3 regions of the Agrobacterium sp. NPDC089420 genome follow, and region 3 is predicted to be linked to each of the others. Evidence: riboswitches for the same ligand, from Rfam matches in the RefSeq annotation. Region 3 holds a riboswitch; each other region holds the start of a gene.
What was found. Region 3 has a riboswitch for cobalamin ahead of ACI2KA_RS13305 (acyl-CoA thioesterase). Riboswitches for the same ligand answer to the same signal wherever they lie in the genome.

Region 1 (7,956 bases), on a different contig from region 3:
TGCCGGCCAGGCGGCGGATACGAGAAGGCCAAAGGCAAGTGCCGCAGATTTGGCTGAGATGCGCATCGGATATTGCTCTCCAGTGGTGACTGGCGGGGCTGTATTATTTTCTGACTATACTAGTCAACATTTATGTTTTAGAGCCATTCTCAACTGACCGGTGCGTGAGCTGAAGACCAATGATCGACACTATTCAATACGGCAAGAACGACAGCCTGAGAGACGAAATCAAAGCCTATTGGTCGGGCCGCGCCGCCACCTTCGACCTCTCCCCCGGACACGAGATTTTTTCCGAAGAGGAGCGTGACGCCTGGCATGCGCTGATCCTGAAACATCTGGGCGCCGGAGAGGGCCGCAAGGCGCTCGATCTCGCCAGCGGCACCGGCGTCATCTCGCATCTGATGGACGATCTCGGCTTTCAGGTCACCGGCATGGACTGGTCGGAAACCATGCTGGCGCTGGCCCGGGAAAAAGCGAAAAGCCGCGGGCGCAACATCCGCTTTTTTGTCGGCGACGCCGAAAATACCATGGAGCCGGATGAAAGCGCCGATGTCATCATTACCCGCCATCTCGTCTGGACACTGGTGGACCCGCAGGCAAGCTTCGCCGAATGGTTCCGTGTGCTGAAGCCCGGCGGACGGCTGCTGATTGTCGACGGCGACTTCGTCAATGTCGGCTGGCGCGAAAAACTCGTCAAGAAACTGGCTGCAGGCCTCGAACGCGCCGGGCTCGTGAAACCGGACCAGCCGCACAAGCCGGCGGATCCCGGCAATACGTTCAACAGCATCCTTTCACGGGTCTATTTTTCCGGCGGCGCGCGGGCCGGCGATGTCGCAGCGCTATTGCGTGCCACCGGTTTCGAAACTGTCGCGGTTGATCAGGAACTTCAGGCCATCCACCGCGCCCAGGCGAAAAACTTCAGCCTGCTGAAAGGCGTCCTGCGCGGCCTGCAGCACCGTTATGCCGTTTGTGCGGTAAAGCCGGATATTGCCCGGCAGGGCTGAGGACGGCGGCGATCGCCACAGTCGGATCTCCGGCGCCGCATCATTTTTCGGCCTGTTCGAAGAGGTCCTCGAAGCGCGGCTTGGCGCGGCCGGGCACGTCGACTTCCCTGTAGCTCTGCGGCAAGGTCGCCTCGCCCACCTTTATCAGCATCACCATGCCCATGCCGTAATGGGGCGAGCATTTGATGCCGTAAAAACCCGGCCTGTCGAAAGCGGTCTCGAATTCGTCATTGATGCGGCTCTTGAAGCCTTCGGCACCGTCCGGAACCATGCCGTCGATGGTCGCGGCATTGTGGCTCTTGTGGGTCGGCACGAAACGCACGCGGTCGCCGGGGGCGATTTCCAGAAAATCGGGCTCGAACACCATGGGGCCTTTTTCACCCCGGTTCAGCATTTTCACCTCGAAGGTTTCGGCCATGGCATGCAAGGGAAGGCCCGTGGCCAGCGCCAATGCAATTCCAGCCAGCGCATGACGCCGCTGCACGCCAAGGCGAAGCTTTTTCAATCTCATCATCGCGCCAGTACTTTCTTTGTCTGATCGGCCATTCCATGCGCCGGCAGAAAACGAATATGGGAAAAGCCGCCCTCATCCGTGGTGACGACGGACTGCACCCCGAAAACATCGGCGATCGTCGCCGATGTGAGGACCTCGTGCGGCGGACCGGCCGCAATCACCTGCCCGCGATGCATGATGGCGACGCGGTCGCAGAACATGGCGGCGTGATTGAGATCGTGCAGCGCCGCCACGACGGTCAGCCCCTGTCTGCGGACCAGATCGAGCAGGCCGATCTGGTGGCCGATATCGAGATGATTGGTCGGCTCGTCCAAAAGCAGGATGTGCGGCTCCTGCGCCAGCGCGCGGGCAATGTGCAGGCGCTGGCGTTCACCGCCGGAAAGGTGGTGCCAGCTTCGTTCTGCCTTGTCCGCCATGTCGACATTATCGAGCGCAGCGTCGACGATGGCGTCATCCCTGGCTGACCAGGCGGATAGCGGCCCGAGATAAGGCGTGCGCCCAAGCTCCACCGCCTGCCGCGCGGTGATGCGCTCGGTGGTTTCGGCCTGCTGCTCCACAAAGGCCAGCCGGCGAGCGAGTTCGCGCCGGCCGAAGGAGGCCAGGGGATCGTCGCCGAGCGTGACATGGCCACGGCGCGGCTTGCGGATGCCGGCCAGCATGGAAAGCAGCGTGCTTTTGCCGGAACCGTTCGGGCCGATGATGCCCAGAAACTCCCCGGAGCCGACATCGAGAGACACGCCACGGACAATATCGACATTGCCGGCATGGAAATGCAGGTCGTGAGCGGACAATTTCATGACCGCCCCCTCTTCTGCCCGAGAATGAAGGCGAAGGCCGGCGCACCGACGAGCGCGGTGATGACACCGATCGGCAGCACCTGACCGGGAATGACGATGCGTGAAAGGATATCGGCGACGATCATGAAAACAGCGCCGGTCAGCGCCGTTACCGGCAGCAATAACCCGTGGCGAACGCCGACGAAGATGCGCGCCGCGTGCGGAATGACGAGACCGACAAAACCGATGGAGCCAACCAGCGACACCATCACCGCCGTCATGATCGCCGAAACCGAGATCAGCACCGCATAGGTCCGGCGCACCGGAATACCGAGGGAGGCGGCGGCCTGTCCGCCGAAGGCAAAGGCATCGAGCGCCCGGGAGTACCAGAGACAAACCGCAAGGCCCGCAATGCTGACCGGCAGGGCAAGCCAGACATCCGGCCAGCGCACGCCGGAAAGATTGCCGAGCAGCCAGAACATGATGCCGCGCGCCTGTTCGGCATTGGCCGATTTGGTGACGATGAACGAGGTCATGGCGTTGAACAGCTGCGAGCCGGCCACACCGGCCAGAATGATGGCGCTGTTGCCATGGCCAGCCCGCACCACCAGAAGGCTGACCAGCGAGAAGGCAACAAAAGCGCCGATCAGCGCCCCCGCCGGCATGGTCAGGAATCCGGCTCCGAAACCCAGAAGAGCCACACCGACCGCTCCGGTGGAGGCGCCGGCGGAAATGCCGAGAATATAGGGGTCGGCCAGCGGGTTGCGCAAAAGCGACTGCAGCACCGCGCCGGCGAGCGCCAGCGAAGCGCCGCAACAGGCGGCGACAACGGCGCGGCTGAGACGGTAACTCCACACGATGCCTTCATCCAGCGGCTCCAGCGGATAAGCCGCTTGAAAGACCCGGTTGGCGATGGTCTTGGCCACCACCTCGAAGGGAATGGCGGTCTCGCCGATGGCCGCTCCGGCCATCAGCGCGACAAAAAGCAGGGCGAGCGCGGCCAGAGCCAGCCCCGCCCTGCCGAGATGGACGGAAAAACCCCTCACTTGGCGAGGCCGGCAGCCGAAATCGCCTCGGCCAGCGTTTCCATGCCTTCGATCGTGCGGATGGTCGGGTTCATTGCCTGCGCATCCATGTCAAAGACATGACCTTCCTTGACGGCCGACATGATGCTGGCGACGGGATCGGTGGCGAGGAACTTGTGCTTGACGGCAACGTCATCGGCCGGAAAACGGCGGCGATCCATCTTGCCGGCCACGATGACGGACGGGTTGGCCTTGGCGATGGTTTCCCAACCGACCGTCGGCCATTCCTCGTCGCTCTCGATGATATTCGTCAGACCAAGCGCCGACATGATGTAACCGGGAGCGCCATGGCGGCCCGCCACGTAAGGATCGATATCCAGTTCGGCGCTGGAGAACCAGAATACGGCCGAGAGCTTGCCATTCGCGGAGGCGATCTTGGCGCGGGCGGCTTCCTCGCGCTTCTTCAGATCGGCGACAACCTCCTCGCCACGGTCCTGCACGTTGAAGATTTGGGCAAGATCGCGGATTTCCTGATAGATCAGCTCCATCGTGAAACCGGTCTTGCGCACGCCGTCACCACCGCCGGAATTATCCTTGCCGACGCAATCAGCCGGTGAGGTGTAAACGGGAATACCAAGCTCGGCGAATTGCGCCGGCGTGCCGACGACACCTTCGGGGCCGATCTGCCACTGGAACTGGGTCGTCACCAGGTCCGGCTTCTTGCCGACGACGGCCTCGAAACTCGGATCGTTGTCGGCCAGCCGCTCCACCTTGGCGTTGGCGTCTTCGTAACCCTTCAGAACCGGGCCGATCCACAGCGCCGTGCCCACCACCTTGTCCGCGAGGCCAAGCAGGTAAAGAACCTCCGTGGTGCTCTGGCCGACGGATACCGTGCGGGCAGGCGCCTGCTTGAAGGTGATCTCGTGACCGCAGCTGTTGATCGTCAGGGGATAGACCGTTTCCGCCGCATGGGCGGCAGCGGCGGGCAGAACTGCGAGCGCAGCGGCCAGAAGGCCGGCATAGGCCGGCAGGCGTCCAGAATGAAACATATGTTCTCCAGTCGAAATTAAATCGCTTGTTCCAGAGCGGCAAGCGCTAGAACGCGCGGCAACAGCGGAACGTCTTGTACGGAGAACGACGACGGGACGCAAAGCAAATGTTATAAAATAACATTACAATATCCTCCTCCGGGCTTCCCCGCCCGTAACGATGGTTCATATTTTGACGGCAGGTCTCCTGGCTCACGGATTTGCGCCCTTCATCTGCCTTCCCGCATTCCGCGGAATGCAGTGGCATGACGCGTTGAAGCGTCACGAGGATGAACGGCAATCCGCTTACAGTTGCGGGGGCAGCCACGGCATTGGGCGATGATCATCACCCGCACCATGTTCCCTATTAATCCCTTCGCCTTTCGGCTGCAGGAACCGTCGCTTTCTCACATACGGGGCAAGAGACCGGGCGTCAATCGCCAAAGCATGTCGCGCAAACGCATGGGAAAGGTTCCGCGCCGCATGCTGGCGGGAAACAAATCAAAGCATATCGGATAATTCGATGAGACGCGGCGGGGCTCAGCAGAGGGACGGGCCTGCCAGGGCGAAAACTCCCGCCGACCCGGAACCTGACGGCTGCGGTGTATTTTTAGACATGGTCGTCAGGGTTTCAATGGCAACCAGCCCGGATTGCGCCAGAAAATCGGTCAGAAGACCATCGTCGCGCACGGTATCCAGGCGGACGAGCTGCCCGTCGAGATCGACAAGATGCCGTCTCACCAGTACAATCGCATCCGTCTCGTCATCCGCAACCACCGGGCCGACGATGTGGCCCCGCCCGGCCGCCCGCCGCAGCGCGAAGGCGACAAGGCGATCGGCCTCGAACAGGCCGTAACCGTTGTTCTCCCGCAGGAGCCGTTGCAACACGGTCCTGCGCGAAACGCCGAAAGCCGCCCGGTCCAGATCTTCCACGGCGGGCAAATGATCTTGCGAAAGCGGCTCGATCCGCTGTCTTTTGCCAGGCTGCGGCGTCTCGGCGCTGCCACGGGCCTTTCCCCGCAGAAGATGCACCTTCTCCGTATCTCCGGTAAAACCGAGCCCTGAAAAAAGCCGCCGCGACACCTCCGTGGCGTTCAGCCGCAAGGCGGCGGCGGGATGTTTCGCCACAAGCTGCCGCACCAGCCAGGGTGCTACGCCCTGCCCCTGCAGGCGCGGGGAAACGATGACCATGCCAAGCGTCGCAAAAGCCTGATCGTAAGGAAAGAGCATCGCGGTTGCGACCACGCGGTCGATCTCGTCCAGCGCCGCAAGGCCGATACCGCATTGACGCAGGAAACACCATTCATTGGCGTGATACCGCCATCCGACAGCCATGGAGAGGGCATGCAGATGATTCGCCTCCACATCGGCTATATCCACGGTCCGCAACTCGAAACTATCGACTTTGAGCAGCTCCATAACCAACGGCTCTCATCCCCTCCGGCGCGGAACCATCTGTCCCGGCAGCCCAGCCCACGACATCCGAAGATAACCGGCCTTGCCGGCAGGAATTTTCTGAAAGTCCTGGGAGCACACAACAATCTACCGAAATCATTGCCATTTCAGCAGATAAACGCCGCCAGCCGCTCTAAGCTTCTGCGGTGAATAATCCGGCCAGCGGCCAGTGGGGACGAGCATGAACGCAATCGAAATCCTTGAGCGTCTCGTCGCCTTTCCGTCCGTCGTTGGAACCGCCAATGGCGATATTGCCGGATGGATCGCCGATTATCTGGAAAGCCATGGCGCGAAAGTCTCGCTGCTGCCGGGTCCGGAGGGCGACCGCGCCAATCTCTTCGCTACTTTCGGGCCAGCCGATGCCGCCGGTTATATCCTCTCCGGCCACATGGATGTGGTGCCGGCCGGAGAACCGGAATGGTCTTCCGATCCCTTCACGCTGAGAACCGAAAACGACCGGCTTTACGGGCGCGGAACGACAGACATGAAAGGGTTTCTAGCCACTGTGCTCGCCGCGGCGCCGGCATTTTCGCGCATGGCGCTTGAACGGCCGGTGCATATCGCCTTTTCCTATGACGAGGAGGCGGGCTGCCGCGGCGTTCCGCATCTCATCGCCAGCCTGCCGCAGCTTTGTGCCCCGCCGGCGGGCGCCATCATCGGCGAACCGAGCAATATGCGCGCCGTTCGTGCCCACAAGGGCAAGGCCGCCGCGCGCATCACCCTGCGCGGCCGGTCCGGTCATTCCTCACGCCCGGACCAGGGGGTGAACGCCATTCACCTGATGACAGGCATCATGGCGAAGGCGGTCGAAACCGCCGATACGCTGACGCAGGGACCTTTCGAAGCGACCTTCGAGCCGCCCTATTCCTCGCTGCAGATCGGCACGGCCAAGGGCGGGCAGGCGATCAACATCATTCCCGATCATTGCGCCATCGAACTGGAAGCGCGGGCAATTTCGGGCGTCTCCCCTCTCGCCCTGCTGGAGCCGGTAAAAAGCGCCGTCGAAGCGCTTGCCGCAAAGGGCGTCGATATCGAATGGACACCGATGAGCGCTTACCCCGCGCTATCGCTTCCAGCCGATGCGCCGCTTGCCTTGCTTCTGGAGGAACTGACCGGCACCGCCAACCTCGCAGCCGTCAGCTATGGAACGGAGGCCGGGCTTTTCCAGGCGGCGGGCATAGATGCCATCATTTGCGGCCCGGGGGATATCGGCCGCGCCCACAAGCCGGACGAATTCATAACCGCGAGTGAACTTTTCGCCTGCCAGTCGATGCTGGAAACACTTGGCCGCCGCTGCGCCGCTTAACCGAACGACGGATTTCCGATGACGTTTCTCTTCAATTCCGACGCAAAGCGCGGTGAAATCTTCCGGCAGGCCCTGGCCGCCGCGCTGCCGGACCTGCCGTTTTCGATGGATGCCTCCACCGTCGATCCCGATGCGGTGCGTTACCTCATCACCTGGACGGTGCCGCAGGACATCGCCCGTTACCGCAATCTCGAAATCCTGTTTTCGATCGGCGCGGGTGTCGACCAATTTCATATCGATGCGATCCCGGAGACGGTGAAGGTGGTACGCATGGTGGATGAAGGCATCATCCGCATGATGCAGGAATATGTCTGCCTCGGCGTGCTTGCCCTTCACCGCAACCTGCCGACCTATCTCGAACAGCAGCGCAGGCACCTATGGAAGGCCCTGCCGGGCCAGCGGCAGGCGGAGGAATGCCGGGTCGGCATTCTCGGCCTCGGCATGCTGGGTGTTGCGGCACTGGAGCGCTTGCAACCTTTCGGTTTTCCGCTTGCCGGCTGGAGCCGCTCGCCGCGCCAGATCGACGGCGTCACCCGTCACCATGGCGATGAGGGGCTGAAAGCCATTCTTTCCGCCAGCGACATCCTCGTCTGCCTGCTGCCGCTGACGGACGAGACCACCGGGCTCCTCAACGCCGAGCGCCTCGGCCTGCTGCCCGATGGCGCGGCGCTCGTTCACGCCGGACGCGGCAGGCAACTCGACCACGACGCGCTCCTTGATGCGCTCGATGGCGGCAGGCTGTCCGGCGCGGTGGTCGACGTCACCGACCCCGAGCCGCTGCCTGCGGATCACCGTTTCTGGACCCATCCGAAAATCCTGCTGACGCCGCATATTGCCAGCGTCACCCA
Region 2 (7,956 bases), on a different contig from region 3:
GAGACGGCCATGACACGGATCGCCATTGCGCTGGCGCAGGATTTTGCGGACTGGGAACCGGCGCTGCTTGCGGCGGCGGCACGCAGCTATCTCGGCGTCGAGATCGTTCATGCCACCCCGGACGGGCGGCCGGTAACCTCGATGGGCGGGCTGAATGTGACGCCCGACGCCTCCTATGACGCGCTCGATCCCGTTGATTTCGATGCGCTCGTCATTCCCGGCGGTCTCAGCTGGGAAAAGGGCACGGCCGCCGATCTTGGCGGGCTGGTCAAGCGGTTTCGCGAAAAGGACCGGCTGGTTGCCGGCATCTGCGCGGCGGCAAGCGCGCTGGCGGGCACCGGTATCCTGAACCATGTAGCCCATACCGGCAATTCGCTCGCCTCACACAAGGCCTATCCGGCCTATCGTGGCGACGGCCTTTATCGCGACCAGCCGAAGGCGGTCAGCGACGGCGGCGTCATCACGGCCGCCGGCAGTGCGCCGGTCAGCTTTGCGGTAGAAATTCTGAAAAACCTCGGCCTCTTTGGTCCGGAAGCCGAGTCGGAACTTCAGGTTTTTGCGGCGGAGCATCGGTGAGGCGGACCGGCCTTTGCCGTCTTTAATATGCTCTCTCCGTCATTCCGGCCTTGAGCCGGAATCCAGCCGACGCGCGTCTGCGCGGCGAAAAGAGTCTTTTCAGCCCAAGGACTTGGGCTGACTGGATCCCGGCTCAAGGCCGGGATGACGGAGGTGAGAACAGCGATGACTACCGCCGATCAAGCACCCGGCACACACGCGCCGCAAACTCCGGCTCCTCGCCGGCAATCGCACGGCGAATATCGCGGCTGTTCAAATGCAGGCTGCGGCCGGCGGGCAAATTCGAACGTTTGATCTTGCCGAGCGCCGCAGCGATAAAAGCAGCCTCGTGTTCATGAAAACAGGCGAGGGCCGCCTCGCGACCCGGTGTTGCCCCAAGAACAGCCTTGAAGGCAAGGCGGTGCACGGCGCAGAAAGCGCCGTGACCGGGAACGGCAAAACGCAGCGCATCGAGTTCCTCACTCCATTGCGCTGCGTCCTGCATGGTTTCAAGCCTGCTGGAAGCGCTTCAGGAAAAACGCGCTCAACGTACCGATCAGCGCCCAGAAAACGAAGCTGGTGATGGTGGCGGCAACGATGAACTGTCGCTCCAGCGGCAGCGGCGCCAGCGCATGTTCGCCTTCCGGCGGCAATGGCGCGCCCACCACATGCGGCGCGACGATCAACACCAGAGCCAGAATGATGGCCCAGGGTTCGCGGCGAAACGCGATCAGCGCAATGCCGCCCGCGGTTGCGGCGACCGTCGAGAGCCACCAGATCTGCCGCGCCTCAAGGGCTGCAGCCGGGCTGCCCGGCAATTCCGGCGGCAGGCCGATCATCGGCGCCAGCATGACGGCGGCGAAACCGGCGACACCCCACAGAAGACCCTCGCGCCAGCCGGCATCGGCGCCGCGCAGCGAGATGAGGCCGGTCAGCACCAGCGCATAGCCGATGGCGGTCAGCACATTGGCGGCAACGGTATAGGCGGTGCGCTCGAAGCCATCGGCCGGAGCCCAGGCCTCGTCATTATGCTCATGGGCAGGAGCCGCAGCACCGGGCGCCGTCGCATCGTGACTGTGGGCCGCTTCGCCGCCGGCGCTTTCATAGGTTTCCGCCTGAAGGATGAGCGGCGTGGTGCCGAAAGCCTGCATGGCCGAGACGGCGAAACCGCCGACGATGCCGACGAGAACGGCGGTAAAGACGATATTGCGAAAAAACGACATGCCGCGCCCCTCAATGGCAGGGGAAGGCATTGGCATGACGCGTGTCATGCGCGGCATTGTGAACGGCTTCCACATGCGAAAAGCCGACAAAACCGACGACGAACAGGCCCAGCACGATCGCCGTCAACGATTGCGCGACGCTGGCTGTTTTTGCGGAAACGGCGGCATTGGCCGTATTCTGCTGGATTGACATGGTGACCCCTCTCCCGGCGCGACCCCGCGCCATAAGATGCGGCCGAATGGCCGGAGCCACGAGACCACATGCGATACACTTCACCACGGGGATACGAGACTGACACAGGGGCATCGAACCGACGGCCCTGACATTCCGCTCTTCCGGACACCCCGCCGGCATGGACATTTCCGTGATGGCAGGTCTCCTGGCTTGCGGGTCAAAACCTGAAACGCCTTCCCGGTATCGCCCTCGTCTTATTGGAAACCTCGGTTTCCGACGGGATGGCTTGCCAGTGGCATTTCGTTTCAGGCTCTCCGCTCACAGTTGCGGGGGCAGCCACGAATGAGGATTCTCCCTATCGTGTTCCCTTTTCACCTTCCGGAACGTCCGGAAGGAACCATCACAAGGTTGTTATCCGCCGGGCGCGAACGGGAGTCAATGGCACGGTTGGTTTGATCTGCTGGCGGGGGCCGTTGGGCCGCCGTGCTCTCGTCCGTCATCCTCGGGCCTGTCCCGAGGGTTCAATCACGTATCTTACAGTCGATCGGTTGCAGATGCTCGGGACAGGCCAGAGCATGACGTGGAGCGCGTGGCGAGTGCAACTCAGCCATGCCCTTTTATCGCGACGGTATCGCCTTCAGATAGGCAGCAATCGCATTGCGGTCTTCCGCCGTCAGATGCGCCATGTTCTGCTGCACCTTGACCATGGAGCCGCCGACGCTGTCGAATTCCGGGGTGAAGCCGGTTTCCAGATAGCCGGCAATATCGGCCGTCGTCCAGGCGCCGATGCTGTCGGAGCCGGGCGTGATGTCGGGAATACGGCCCTCGCCTTCCGGGTTGGGGCCGCCGGCCAGCCACTTGTCGTTCAGGAAACCGCCAAGCGCATCACGCGGCGTGTGGCACTCGCCGCAATGGCCCGGCCCTTCCACCAGATATTGGCCGCGCAGCAATTCGGCATTGGCGTTGGCAAGTTCAACGCGGGCCGGCGCCGCCGTGTCGAAATAGAGGAATTTCCAGCCGCCCAGCGCCATGCGCAGGTTGAACGGGAACGGCAGGTCGTGATCCGGCGCGTCGTTCTGGCTGGCCGGCAGGGTTTTCAGATAACCGAAGAGGTCGTTGACATCCTTCTGCGTCATGCGCGCATAAGAAGCGTAGGGGAAGGACGGATAAAGATGTTCGCCGTTCTTTCCCACCCCGCGCGTCATGGCATCGCCGAATTCCGCCAGCGTCCAGCCGCCGATACCGTGCTGCGGATCGGAGGAAATATTGGGCACATGGAAGGTGCCGAAGGGGCTTTTGAGCGCCTGTCCGCCGGCGAGCGTCAACAGCGCATCGCCGGTGGCATCCGGCGCGGCATGACAGCTTGCGCAGCCGCCCGCCCAGAACAGCGTTTCGCCATTGGCCAGATCCGGCTCGCCGAGGCTCACCCAATGGCTGGGGGCCTGGCGCTCGGGCGCCGTGACCCAGGTGAAAATTCCGTAGCCCGCAATGGCCGCGACCACGGCCCCGCCCAGAAGCTTCGTCCAAATGGAGGACATACTCCTCTCCCCATTCTCACCCGACCTGACCAGGTGTCTTTCGAAAAGAAAAACGCCGCCGGGAAGCGGCGTTTTGACATTCGCGATTTATTTCTTCAGACGATAGGTCTGGTGGCAGGTACCGCAATCGGCGCCAAGCGTCTGCATGGCGGTGGTGACGCCCGCCTGGTCGGTGGGGAGATTGGCAAGAACCGTGTCGGCATCGGCGCCGAGCTTGGCCGCCTTGGCCTTGAAGTCGTCGAAATTTTCCCAGATGGCGGGAGCGGCGGCGCTGCCGGTCTCGGTGCCGGCGGGGAACTGGTCGGGGAAAGCCTTGGCATTGGTGCTGATGGTCGTCACGGCGGCTTTCACGGCTTCGGCATCGAAGGGCTTCTGGCCCTTGGAGATGGCGGCAAGCGCCCCCATGGAGCCGCCGATCTGCTTCATCATGCCTTCACGCTTTTCGACTTCGCCGGCAGCATAGACCGCTCCGGCGCAAAGACAGCCGAAAAGCATGGCCGCCGCGATGGTTTTCAGTTTCATAAACTCTCTCCTTGATTCCGGCCGGGGCCGGAGGCTTGATGGAACAGCGCGAGGATGCCCTGTCCGCAAGGCGAAAAGAAGTCACATTGCGGTGAATTTTATCGTGAAAACAGAAGTCTAGGACAGGGCCTCCCAAAGTGTCAGCAGGGCTGCGGCAACCAGCATGAAACCGGCGGCGCGGCCGATGAAGATGGTGGCGCCGGGCGAAGACACCAGCCATTGCCGACTTTTATCCGCCGTCAGCGCCAGCGCGCCATAGACGGCAAACTGCGTCGCCGCCACCATCACGCCCATGACCAGCCCCTGCATCCAGATCGGGCCATAGGCCGGTTTGAGGAATTGCGGATAGACGGCCATCATGAACAGATAGGCCTTCGGGTTGGAGAGGCAGGTCAGCACCGCCCGCCAGAACGCCGTTCTCACCGAAGCGCCCGCCTGCGCCTCGCCGCCATTAACGACGATGGCGCTGCGCATCAGGCCGATGCCGATCCAGACCATATAGGCAGCCCCGGCAATCAGAAGCGGCAGGAACAGCGACGGCATCCAGGCGGCGAGCATGCCGACGCCGGCCGCGCCATAAAGCGAATGCACGATGCCGCCGGCGCTCATGCCGCTTGCAGCCGAGAGGCCGGTTTTCCTGCCGCCCGTCAGCGCGCTTGCCAGCACGAACAACATGTCCATGCCGGGCAGGATGATGATGCCGAACAGGACGAGAAAGAAAAGCCAGAGATTTTCGGCGTAACTCATGTCAGTATCTCCCCAGACGATCCATGACACATTCGGGAAAACCCCTGTTTCTCAATGTGTTTTTCCGTTTATAAGAAAACCCAACTGACAGCGTTATGTCAGTTGCCTGGCGGGGCCACAGGGAAAGGCGGCAATGCGCAAGGCATCGAGACTGTTCGAGATCATCCAGATCCTGCGGCTGGCGCGCCGGCCCGTTACCGCCCAGACGATTGCCGAAACGCTGGAGGTGACGGCACGTTCGGTCTATCGCGACATAGCCGCGCTTCAGACCATGCGCGTGCCCATCGAAGGCGAGCGCGGCGTCGGTTATATCCTGCGTCCCGGCTTCAGCCTGCCGCCGCTGATGTTTTCCATCGAGGAAACGGAGGCGATCGTGCTCGCACTCGCCATGGTCGACCGCATCGGCGATACCGAATTGCGGCGGGCGGCAAAAAAGGCCGGCGACAAGATCGTCGCCTCCCTGCCCGAACCGCTGTCGAAGACGCTCTGCGCCAATGCCCTGCACGCCTGGGGCATCATCGCGCCGGCGCCGGCGGGCGTCGATCTTGCCACGGTCAGGCGGGCGGTGCGCGACGAGGAACGGCTGGATATCGGCTATCGCGACGAAACCGGTGCGGAAACGCAACGGCGGATTCGCCCGATTGCGGTGATCTATTATTCGCAGACGGTGAACATCGTCGCCTGGTGCGAGCTGCGGCAGGCCATCCGCAACTTCCGCTCGGACCGGGTGCTGAGCTGCGAAACGACCGGCAGCTTCTTCAAGCTGGAAGGCGAGAAGCTGCGGCAAGTGTGGATGAGCGGCTGGCAAAGCAACCAGTTGGGAAACAGAACTCCGGAACGCGCGGCAGATTGAGCTGGCGGTGCGACGAGCACGAGATTTAGTGCAGCGCGCAGCCTCTGTTATGTGTCGGAGCACCCCTCTCTGCCCTCATTCCTGTGCTTGTCACAGGAATCCAGTCGACGCGCGTCTGCGCGGCGAGAGGACTCTTTTCAGCCCAAGGACTTGGGCTGGCTGGATTCCTGTGACAAGCACAGGAATGAGGGCTTCGAGAGAGGTCCGGCATCACAGCAAGGCAGCACTTCTACCGCAAATACTCCAGCACCCGATCCTCCTCGCGTCCAAAACCGCGAATGACGATCCGGTCCGCAAAGACATCGGCGATGGCGAAGGTGTTCTGGTCGGGCGTATCCACCATGCCCTTGAAATTCACGAAGTGGGTGGCGCCCAGCAGGCCGTAATTGCCCTCGTGATTATGGCCGTTGAACCATGCGGCGACCGACGGATGGCGGCCGAGGAGATCGAGGATGCGCGGCGCGTCCCACATGTTGTGGGCATTTTCCGGATAGACGGGATAATGGCACAGCACGATCACTTTTTCGCCCGCCGCATCCGCCTTTTCCAGAACAGTCCGCAACCATTCGAATTGCTCGTCGCTGAGCGAGGCGTTCCACTCCTGCGCATTGATCGCATCCGCATCCTTGAGACCCTTCAACCGGTCCTGCGCGATTGCGCGGCGCGGATCGCCGGGCGGCGGGGCAAAAAGGCTGACCTCGTTACCATCAAGCACCACGAAGCGGATATCCCCGATGGCGAAATCATGCCAGGGAGCGGACATGCCGAGACGGGCATGGATATCAGGCAGATGCTCGGCGGCGACAGCGAAGTCGTGATTGCCCGGCAGCAGCACCGAGCGGTGTCGAAGCCCATCGTAAACGGCAAGGATTGCATCGAAATTTTCAAAGCCGCGGTCGATGATGTCGCCGAGCGTCACCACGAAGGCGAGGTCTTCTCGGTTGAAGCTTTCTATCGCCTCCGAGAGCTTTTTCGGGCTTTCGGCGTAATAACGGCCCATATCCGGACGGGGATCGGCATCGGCATATTGGGGATCGGCGACGATGCCGAAGGAGAAGAGAGGGAAAGTTTTTTCAGTCATGATGCGCCGCGATAAACCCGGCTGATGACAGGCTTGTGACAAGTGGAGGCGCAGAAAGCAGAACACCCGGCGTAACCGCCGGGTGTTCGAAAATTCCGTTCCGCAGGCCTTACTTCACAGCGGCTTCGTAACGCTCCAGGACGTAGTCCCAGTCGATGAGGTTGTCGACGAAGGCTTCGAGGTACTTCGGACGCAGGTTGCGGTAGTCGATGTAGTAGGAGTGTTCCCATACGTCGACGCCGAGGATGGGATCAGCGCCATGAACCAGCGGGTTTTCGCCGTTCGGGGTCTTGGAGATTTCAAGCTTGCCGTTCTTGACCGAAACCCATGCCCAGCCGGAGCCGAACTGGGTGGTGCCGGCAGCGATGAAATCGGCCTTGAACTTGTCGTAACCGCCGAGATCGGAGGCGAATGCCTGTTCCAGCTTGCCCGGCAGCTTGTTGCCGCCGCCGCCCTTCTTCATCCACTTCCAGAAATGGACGTGGTTGTAGTGCTGGGCCGCATTGTTGAAGAGACCGGCATTGGTGCCAAAGGACTTCTTCACGACTTCCTCGAGCGACAGGTCGGAAAGACCGGCTTCGGCCGCAAGCTTGTTGCCGTTGTCGACATATGCCTTGTGGTGCTTGTCGTGATGGAACTCGAGCGTCTCGCGCGACATGTAGGGTGCAAGCGCGTCGTAGTCGTAGGGGAGTTCGGGAAGTTCGAAGGCCATGGTTTTTACTCCTTTTTGCAGCGGGTTACCGCTCCTAGAAACCGTGTGAGCGGACCATAGGAGCGAACCTCAATTTGGGCAACCTGCGAAATATCAAAATGTTCCGACAAAAGAGAAAATTCCTCTCAACAGCGCCGCCACCATATTTGTTTCACAACCCTGGCGTACCGTTTTCCACCCTATCGGTTCTCTTTTGCCGAAATTGCAGGAAGGAAATTCCATGACCCGTCTCCTCCCACGCCTCGCGATCCGCTCCGTCATCCTCGTCGGCGCCTTGTCATCGCTTGCGCTCCCCGCCGCGGCGTCCTCCGATGAGGCGTGGAAGGAATTCGTGGCCGATGTGCAGACCGCCTGCCTTGCCGGAGCAAAGGACATGATCGAGGACTCCAAGGCGGTGGTCGATCCCGTCGGCAGCGAGAATTACGGTCTGGCGATCCTTACCGGCAAGGCGAAAGGCACGGATGCGACGGTCAGCCATATCTGCGTCTATGACAAGAAGACCAAGGCCGTGGAGCTGGGCAGCGAGCTTGCCGGCGATACGCTGAAGGTT
Region 3 (7,956 bases):
ACCATCACTTTCTTGCCTCGAACAAGTTCGATGAGATCCATTGGAACGTGAGAGTTGTGGCATTCCAGCGAAATCATGCCAATGCTGGATTTCTGCAGCTTGGGGAAAGATTCCTCATATTGCCGCCACTCGGATCCCAACGTCTTTTTCCAGTCCGTGTTGGCCTTGATGCCGTAACCATAGCAAATATGCACGGCGGTTTCGCATTTGAGCCCTTCGATCGCCTTTTCCAGTGTGGCGACACCCCAGTCATTCACCTCGTCGAAGAAGACATTGAATGCGGGTTCGTCGAACTGGATGATATCGACACCGGCAGCCTCCAGTTCCCGGGCCTCCTGATTGAGAATTCCGGCGAATTCCCAGGCCAGCTTTTCGCGGCTCTTATAGTGGTCGTCATAGAGCGTATCGATCATGGTCATCGGACCCGGCAGAGCCCATTTGATGGGCTGCTTGGTCTGCTGACGCAGAAACCTGGCGTCTTCGACAAAAACCGATTTTGGGCGAGACACGGCGCCGACGACGGTCGGAACGCTGGCATCATAGCGATCCCGAATTCTCACCGTCTCGCGTTTTTCAAAATCGACCCCGTCGAGGTGCTCGATGAATGTCGTGACAAAATGCTGGCGCGTCTGCTCGCCATCGCTGACGATATCGATGCCTGCCTGTCGTTGATCGTCCAGCGATAGGCGCAGCGCATCCTGCTTGCCCTCGATCAATTCCTCATCCTGCAATTTCCAGGGGGACCAGAGTTTCTCGGGCTGCGCAAGCCAGGAGGGCTTCGGCAAGCTGCCGGCGGTTGAGGTAGGCAACAGTCTTTTCATGAAAGGCGACCTTATGCTTTCGGTTCGTCAAAGAAGGGAGGGGGAAGACCACTGTTCGAGAATGGTCCTGTAGGGTTTGATGAAGTGCTCCTCAGCGAACCTTCCCTGTTCAACGGCCAGCCGGCTACGTTCTTCGCGGTCATAGACGACGCGAGTGAGGGAGTAATCCGAGTGCTTCAGATTTGGCTGATAACAAGCGCCCGCTGCCGAATTGGCATTGTAGATCTCCGGCCGGTAGATCTTTTGAAACGTCTCCATCGTGCTGATGGTGCTGATGAGTTCGAGATTGGTGTAATCACCGGGAAGATCGCCGAGAAAATAGAAGGCCAAAGGTGCTACGCTGTCCGCAGGCATGAAATAGCGAACCCGTAGTCCCATTTTCTGGAAATAACGATCGGTAGAAGACAATTCATTCTGCTGGTACTCAACGCCCAATACCGGATGCCGATTGGCAGTTCGACGGTATGTCTTGCTGCTTGAGGCGCTCAGGCAAATGACGGGCGGCTTGGCAAAATGCTTTCTGTAAGCATCCGAGCTCAGGAAGCTCTTAAACAGGTTCCCGTGCAGGTCGCCGAAATTGACCGGAATACTGAATTCCGGTCGGTTCTCGTTGTGCGCCGGCAGCACGACACTGAAGTCGTAATCGCGGACATAGGAGGAAAAATTATTCCCCGCGATACCCTCGATGCGTTCATTTCTCTCGCGATCAACGATATTCGTCCTCAATATTTCAATCAACGGGAAAGCGTCATCATTGCCGCCCGCACCCATCCTCATCTCGACCGAAATGATGTCGAGTTCGACGGAATAGCGATCCGCTTCGGGATTATCCCAATGCGCCAGGGCGTTGAAACGATTGTCGATCATTCTCAAGGCGTTGCGGAGGTTCTCCCGGCGGTTTTCCCCTCTCGCCAGATTGGCGAAATTCGTCGTGATCCGCGTATTGTCCGCGGGACGGTAATCTTCATTGAAGGGAATTATCCTGATATCAAAATTAAAGTCGCTATTCATCACGATCCGAACCTAACTATCCCAGACTGATCCCGAATTGAGGGTTCAGGGTAACTCGGACATTGGTTTCCATTACCTCAGCCGGGAGCCTTTGTGCTTTCAACGCCAAGAGCGATGGGCGCTTTATGCCTGACGCGTCGATCGAGTAACAATGGTATTATCTCACGCAAGCATGAGCCTCGTTCATGGTTGGGCGCGAATGTCGAAACCAAGCGGTATTGAAGTGACGGCCTGCCGGCAGACCGTCGCGACGATGCCCGGCGCCGGGCTGAAACATTGTCGGCTTTCAATTTCCTCACAATCGCATCCGTCGCATTCCCGTCATGGATGTCTTGACCATGTCGACGACATGCGACATTGGTTTGTCATCGTGGTTCTGCGGGCGAAAGTCCGGAGCTAAGAGGGAATTCGGTAGGGTTTCGTTTGAAGCCTGAAGCCGAAGCTGCCCCCGCAACTGTAAGCGGCGAGCGAAAGTCCATTCATGTCACTGAGGCGTGCCTCGGGAAGGCGGACGGAAGCAACGACCCGCAAGCCAGGAGACCTGCCGCGATAGATAACGTCCACGGGCGGGGTGTCCCGGAGTGCCGCTTTTGCGATTGGCGCTCGTGTGCCGTCGTCTCTGCGTCATGCCGCTGCCCGGCCGCAACCTGATGGCAGTTCCGATGACACGTAGAGATGCGACCGACCGTTATGAATCCACAACCCGGCTCATTGATATCGTCTTTCCCGGTGATACCAATCATCACGGAACCCTGTTCGGAGGAACGGGCCTCGCCCTCATGGACCGCGTCGCCTTCATTGCGGCGACCCGGTTCGGGCGGACGCCCTTCGTGACAGCCTCCTGCGAACGTATCGATTTCCGGCAGCCGGCACGCGTCGGCCATATCATCGAATTCACGGCGAGGCCCGTCAAGGCCGGACGCCGTTCCCTGACGGTCGAGGTCGACATGGTGGCGGAAACCATTATCGGTCACCAGCGACATATCTGTACGCGCGGCATCTTCCATATGGTCGCGATACCGCAGGGTGAGGGCGCCGCGCACTATGCCTTGCCCGAACTCGTTCCCGAGGAAGCGCCGGAACGGAATGATGCCGTTGCCATGGTCGAGATCGTCTTTCCGGATCAGGCAAACGGCGCCGGCCGGATGTTCGGGGGCGAAGCGATCGCCTATATGACCAAAGCCGCCTTCGTTGCAGCTTCGCGCTACGCCGGCAGGCTGGTGGTGCTGGCCTCATCCGAGCGCATCGATTTCGCAAGGTCTATCGGGATCGGCGAAATTGTCGAGGCGAGGGCACGTGTCAGTCGCGTGGGCCGCAGTTCCCTGTCGATCGAGACAAAACTCTGGTCCGAACACCTTCTGACGGGCGAGAGGCACATTACCGCCACCGGGCACTTCACAATGGTTGCGGTCGATAAAGACCACCGGCCGGCCCCTATCCGCGACAACGCACCGGCAGAGGTCGTTTCCCCTGGCGAAGGAGGGGCATGACCGTGCTGGACAGGCAACATCTATCGATCCTGCGTGAAGTCGACCGCCTGGGCAGCCTGACGGCTGCGGCGGAGCGGCTGAATGTCTCCCAGTCCGCCCTCAGCCACACGATCCGCAAGCTGGAAGAACGCTATGGCGTGGCAATGTGGGAAAAGGACGGGCGCAACCTTCGTCTCACCGAGGCGGGCCGCTATATCCTGACGCTGGCGCAGCGTGTTCTGCCCCAGATCGAAAGGGCTGAGGATATCCTCTCGGATTATCGCCATGGCCAGCGCGGCTCGCTGAAGATCGGCATGGAGTGCCATCCTTGCCACCAGTGGCTGATGGGAGTGACGAAGCCCTATCTCGTGCAATGGCCGGATGTGGGCCTGGAACTGACGACGTCATTCGCCTTTGGCGGGGCGGCGGCATTGGCGGGATATGAGATCGACATCCTGATCACGCCCGATCCGATCGAGACGCCCGGCATCCACTATCTGCCGGTGTTCGATTACGAACTGGTGCTTGCCGTTCCGGTCGATCATCCGCTGACGCTGAAACGCCATGCCGAACCGGCGGACCTGCTGGAGGAGACGCTGTTCACCTATCCGGTGCCGCCGGAGAGGCTGGATGTGTTCACGCAGTTCCTGGTGCCCGCCAACTGCAGACCGCGCTACCACCGGAATGTCGAGACGACGGAAATGATGCTCCAGCTCGTGGCGGCGGGCCGCGGCGTCAGCGCCATTCCGGACTGGCTGGTGCGCCGGGAGGCGGCGGTGCTTGGTGTCCGGCCTGTCCGCATCGGTGGGAGCGGAATCCAGAAAAGCATCCATCTGGGCTTGAGAGACGGCGACGACTCTGTTGACTTTATCGCCGGATTTTTGACGACGTCACGCCAGATATCGGCCTGATGCGGCGGCAGAAGCTGCCGACGGCGGCAGAATGCTTCAAAAAGGCCGGCCCCTGCCGTCAGCTATCTGCCGATATTCCCCTGTAGAGCCAGTTCCAGGTCCTGTCGAAATACAGATCGACGGACTGCCTTGTATCAAATTCGGCGCTGCCCATCATTGCTGACGAGGTAGGCAATGCAACGAGACAGTGGATGAGATGGTTGGCGATCAGGCTCGCATCCCCGGTTGCCGTCATGCCCGCCTCCTGCGCTGTCTTCACGGCATCCACGAGCCGGCCCATGATCGGATCGGGCTGCGGCGGGATCGCTCCTTTTTTTTCGAACACGACCGCTTCGCTGAAGGTGATGCGCTTCAGCGCAATGAGGTCCGGCTCCATGTTGATATGCAGCAGTTCCCGCAGCAGCGTCCGCAGGCGTTCCAGCGCGTCGCCCTCCGCCATCGGCAAATTTCCCAGCCGTGCCACCGCCCGGCCGTGAGCGTGCTCCACCACGGCCTCGAACAGCGCGACTTTCGAGGGAAAACGGCGATACACCGTATCCTTGCCCGCGCCACACTGCGAAGCGACCTGCTCCATGGACGTGCCGGCAAAACCGCGCGTCGCAAAGAGCGTGGTCGCAGCGTCGATTATCCTTTCCGCTGCGGCGTTCTGTTCCGCCTTCAGGGGACGACCTACCCGCGCTGTTGCGTTCGTTCTTTCCGACACCAGATTCCTCCGCATTTGCCCGTGCCCGGCCTGTTTGAAGACGCCAAACAGGATTGCCAACATAAAAGTTGACCAAAGCCTTCATATTAACTGGACAGGACGGTCCCGTTTGATTTATTCACTCTAGCAGATTTCCCAAGCTTCGACCATGGGGGCGAATTCGTGAAGCAAGGTCTTTCCTTTAAAAACATACTGACGGCCACAACCTTTCTGGCGGCGACCCATGCCCTGGCTCAGGAGCAGGGCACGCAATTGGAAACAATCGTCGTGCAGGGCAATGCCGGCGCGACTGGAACATCTGCGACGATCGCCGCCAAGTCCACGCGGTCGGCAACCAAGACCGGGGCGCCTTTGGCGGAAACACCGCAATCCGTTACGGTCATAACGCGCAAGCAGATCGACGACCAGAACCCGCAAACGGTCGGTGAAGCGCTGCGTTACACGGCGGGTGTGTTATCCGACCGGGACTCGAATTCACGTTACGATTCGGTGTTTCTGCGTGGCTTCGGCGCATTCGGCACGGCGACCAGCTATGTGAACTATCTGGATGGCTTGAAACTTCAACGGGGGCAGGCCTTTGCGACACCGTCCATCGATCCCTTCCTCCTGGATCGCATCGATGTCCTGAAGGGGCCGGCAGCGCTTCTTTATGGCCAGGTAAGCCCCGGCGGCCTTGTCAATCAGGTCAGCCGCAAACCATCGAGCGTGCAATCGAACGAGGTGAGGCTTGAAGTCGGGACCGATGGCAGGGTCCAGAGCGGTCTTTATTCCACCGGGCCGGTCACGACGGATGGAACATGGCAATATGGTATCGGCATTGTTGGCCGCTCCTCCGGCACGCGCTATGACGATGTGGATGAAAAGCGTTTCGGCATTGCGCCATCTCTCAAATGGCAGCCGGACGAGGATACCTCGCTTGTTCTTTCCGGCTACTATCAGCGGGATCCGGAAGGCGGTTATTTCAACTCGCTTTATCCGACGTTTCTGGCGCCCGCGGGTTATGCCGGTTTCCTCAGGCGGGACCTCAATGTCGGGGATCCGAACTACGACTCGTTCAGACGTACCCAGTATGGCGTCGGTTACGAGTTCGAGCACAGCTTCGATGACCAGCTGACCGTCCGCTCCAATTTTCGATATTCCGGCGTGGATACCGATATGCGTTCGCTCCAGATGAACGGGCCGATGTCCGCAACGGGCATTATTCCCCGCTGGGCTGTCCATTCCATCGAGGACGCCGAAGGCTTTTCCTTCGACAACCAGGCTGAATTCAAGTTCGAAACCGGCGCCATCGGTCATACGCTTCTTGCCGGCCTCGACATCCAGCGCTCAAGCAGCAGCTGGGAATATCTGCTGGGCGGTGCGACGCCGCTTGATGTGGAAAATCCCGTCTACGGCCGGCCGGTCGGCCCGTTCATGACGGCAGTCGACAACGATCAGTCGCTTCGCCAGACGGGCATCTATCTTCAGGACCAGATCGAGATCGGCGGGCTGCGCGGCGTTTTCGGCGTGCGGCACGACTGGACCCGCCAGGACACTGACAATTTCCTTGCCGGCACGTCTGCGAAAATATCCGACAGCGCGACAAGCTATCGCGCCGGCCTGCTTTATCTTTTCGACAACGGCATAGCGCCTTATGTCAGTTATTCCACCTCGTTCGAACCTTCCACCAGCGTGGGGGCCAATGGCAGCCCGTTCAAGCCGACGGAAGCGCAGCAATATGAAGTGGGCGTCAAATACCAGCCGTCAGGGCTGGACGCCATCTTCACGCTCTCCGCTTTCGATATTCGCCAGCAGAATGTGGTCTATTACAATGCCTCATCCGGCTTCAACGAACAGCAGGGCGAGATTCATTCCCGCGGGCTGGAATTCGAGGCGAGAGGAAACCTCACCGGCAATCTCGAGCTGATCGCCGCGATTTCCCTGCTCGACACGGAGGTTTCCGAGTCCGGCATCACATCGATCATAGGCAACCGCCCGCAGGCCGTGCCGCGTTACTACGGTTCCCTCTGGGCGAACTACACCGTCTCGTCCGGAGCGCTGGAAGGCCTGAGCGTCGGCGGCGGCGTGCGTTTCGTCGGCTCCAGCTACAGTAACGACACCAATACGGTGAAAGCCGATGGCTATACCCTGCTCGATGCCGCGCTTCGTTATGATTTCGGAGCAACGAACCCGAGCCTCAAGGGGCTGCAGGCAACACTGAACGTGACCAACCTGCTCGACAAGGAATATTATTCCTCATGCAGTTCCGAGTATTATTGCCAGTATGGTAACGGCCGCACGGTGCTTGCCGGCCTCAGATATAAATGGTGATGTCGCCGTGACCATAACAAGACGAGGCTTTTGCATCTCCCTTGCGGCAGCCGGCATCCTTTCCGGCATTCAGCCCGCCGGGGCCGGACAGCCGGTTACCGTGAGGGATATGGCGGGGCGCGAGGTGCGTCTTCCCGCCCTGCCGAAGAGGATCGTTCTGCTGGAGGCGCATGACCTGCTGACGATGTCGCTCCTGCATGGCGATCCTGCGTCGCTGGTTGTGGGCTGGGCAGCCGTCGATCGGCTCGACAGCGGTGAATTGCAGACGAGCCTGCTGAACGGCCATTCCGTCAGCACGGTCGGAACATTGAGCCCGGACACGCTTTCTCTCGAAGGTCTGATCGGCCTGTCTCCCGATCTGATCGTGACCACGGCCTTCATGACGCCGCAGGGCGAGGGCAATTTCCTGCTGCAAAGGCTGGAGGACCTTGGCATTCCGGTCGTGTTCAGCGACGCTTCCTCAAACGCAACCGACGAGGAGCGGGCAACCGGCCCGGTGGATGCGATGAAAGCCTCCCTGCGCATGTGGGGAACACTTCTCGGCGCTTCGGACAAAGCCGAGGCTTACATCGCCTTTGTCGAGCGGGAACTGGCCGGCATCGCCAGGCGCGTTTCAGGGCAGAGGCCCGTCACGACCTATCTGGAGGTCCAGTCGACGCTCGACGATTGCTGCTGGGCGGCGGGCAGAAAGAACTGGGGCGAATTGCTGGCGCTGGCCGGTGGTCAGCCGC

Region 1: it holds a riboswitch for cobalamin, as region 3 does, so the genes downstream of both, ACI2KA_RS20185 (ABC transporter substrate-binding protein) here and ACI2KA_RS13305 (acyl-CoA thioesterase) in region 3, are expected to answer to the same signal.
Region 2: it holds a riboswitch for cobalamin, as region 3 does, so the genes downstream of both, ACI2KA_RS08320 (CbtB domain-containing protein) here and ACI2KA_RS13305 (acyl-CoA thioesterase) in region 3, are expected to answer to the same signal.

The regions. Positions count from the first base shown of each region.
Region 1 is NZ_JBJDMY010000014.1:106,432-114,387, reverse strand. It holds gene ACI2KA_RS20210 (ABC transporter substrate-binding protein) at 1-66, opposite strand, end outside; gene ACI2KA_RS20205 (class I SAM-dependent methyltransferase) at 180-1,004, shown strand; gene ACI2KA_RS20200 (pseudoazurin) at 1,045-1,518, opposite strand; gene ACI2KA_RS20195 (ABC transporter ATP-binding protein) at 1,515-2,315, opposite strand; gene ACI2KA_RS20190 (FecCD family ABC transporter permease) at 2,312-3,340, opposite strand; gene ACI2KA_RS20185 (ABC transporter substrate-binding protein) at 3,337-4,368, opposite strand; cobalamin riboswitch at 4,528-4,763, opposite strand; gene ACI2KA_RS20180 (GNAT family N-acetyltransferase) at 4,888-5,766, opposite strand; gene argE (acetylornithine deacetylase) at 5,984-7,108, shown strand; gene ACI2KA_RS20170 (2-hydroxyacid dehydrogenase) at 7,127-7,956, shown strand, end outside.
Region 2 is NZ_JBJDMY010000004.1:314,767-322,722, reverse strand. It holds gene ACI2KA_RS08335 (type 1 glutamine amidotransferase family protein) at 10-576, shown strand; gene ACI2KA_RS08330 (hypothetical protein) at 746-1,060, opposite strand; gene ACI2KA_RS08325 (CbtA family protein) at 1,065-1,778, opposite strand; gene ACI2KA_RS08320 (CbtB domain-containing protein) at 1,789-1,971, opposite strand; cobalamin riboswitch at 2,131-2,370, opposite strand; gene ACI2KA_RS08315 (c-type cytochrome) at 2,571-3,491, opposite strand; gene ACI2KA_RS08310 (c-type cytochrome) at 3,579-4,013, opposite strand; gene ACI2KA_RS08305 (LysE family translocator) at 4,131-4,760, opposite strand; gene ACI2KA_RS08300 (helix-turn-helix transcriptional regulator) at 4,894-5,613, shown strand; gene ACI2KA_RS08295 (metallophosphoesterase) at 5,843-6,694, opposite strand; gene ACI2KA_RS08290 (superoxide dismutase) at 6,804-7,406, opposite strand; gene ACI2KA_RS08285 (hypothetical protein) at 7,500-7,628, opposite strand; gene ACI2KA_RS08280 (hypothetical protein) at 7,627-7,956, shown strand, end outside.
Region 3 is NZ_JBJDMY010000007.1:133,447-141,402, forward strand. It holds gene ACI2KA_RS13295 (methionine synthase) at 1-821, opposite strand, end outside; gene ACI2KA_RS13300 (DUF1852 domain-containing protein) at 849-1,832, opposite strand; cobalamin riboswitch at 2,187-2,396, shown strand; gene ACI2KA_RS13305 (acyl-CoA thioesterase) at 2,495-3,322, shown strand; gene ACI2KA_RS13310 (LysR family transcriptional regulator) at 3,325-4,212, shown strand; gene ACI2KA_RS13315 (TetR/AcrR family transcriptional regulator) at 4,271-4,915, opposite strand; gene ACI2KA_RS13320 (TonB-dependent siderophore receptor) at 5,078-7,225, shown strand; gene ACI2KA_RS13325 (ABC transporter substrate-binding protein) at 7,233-7,956, shown strand, end outside.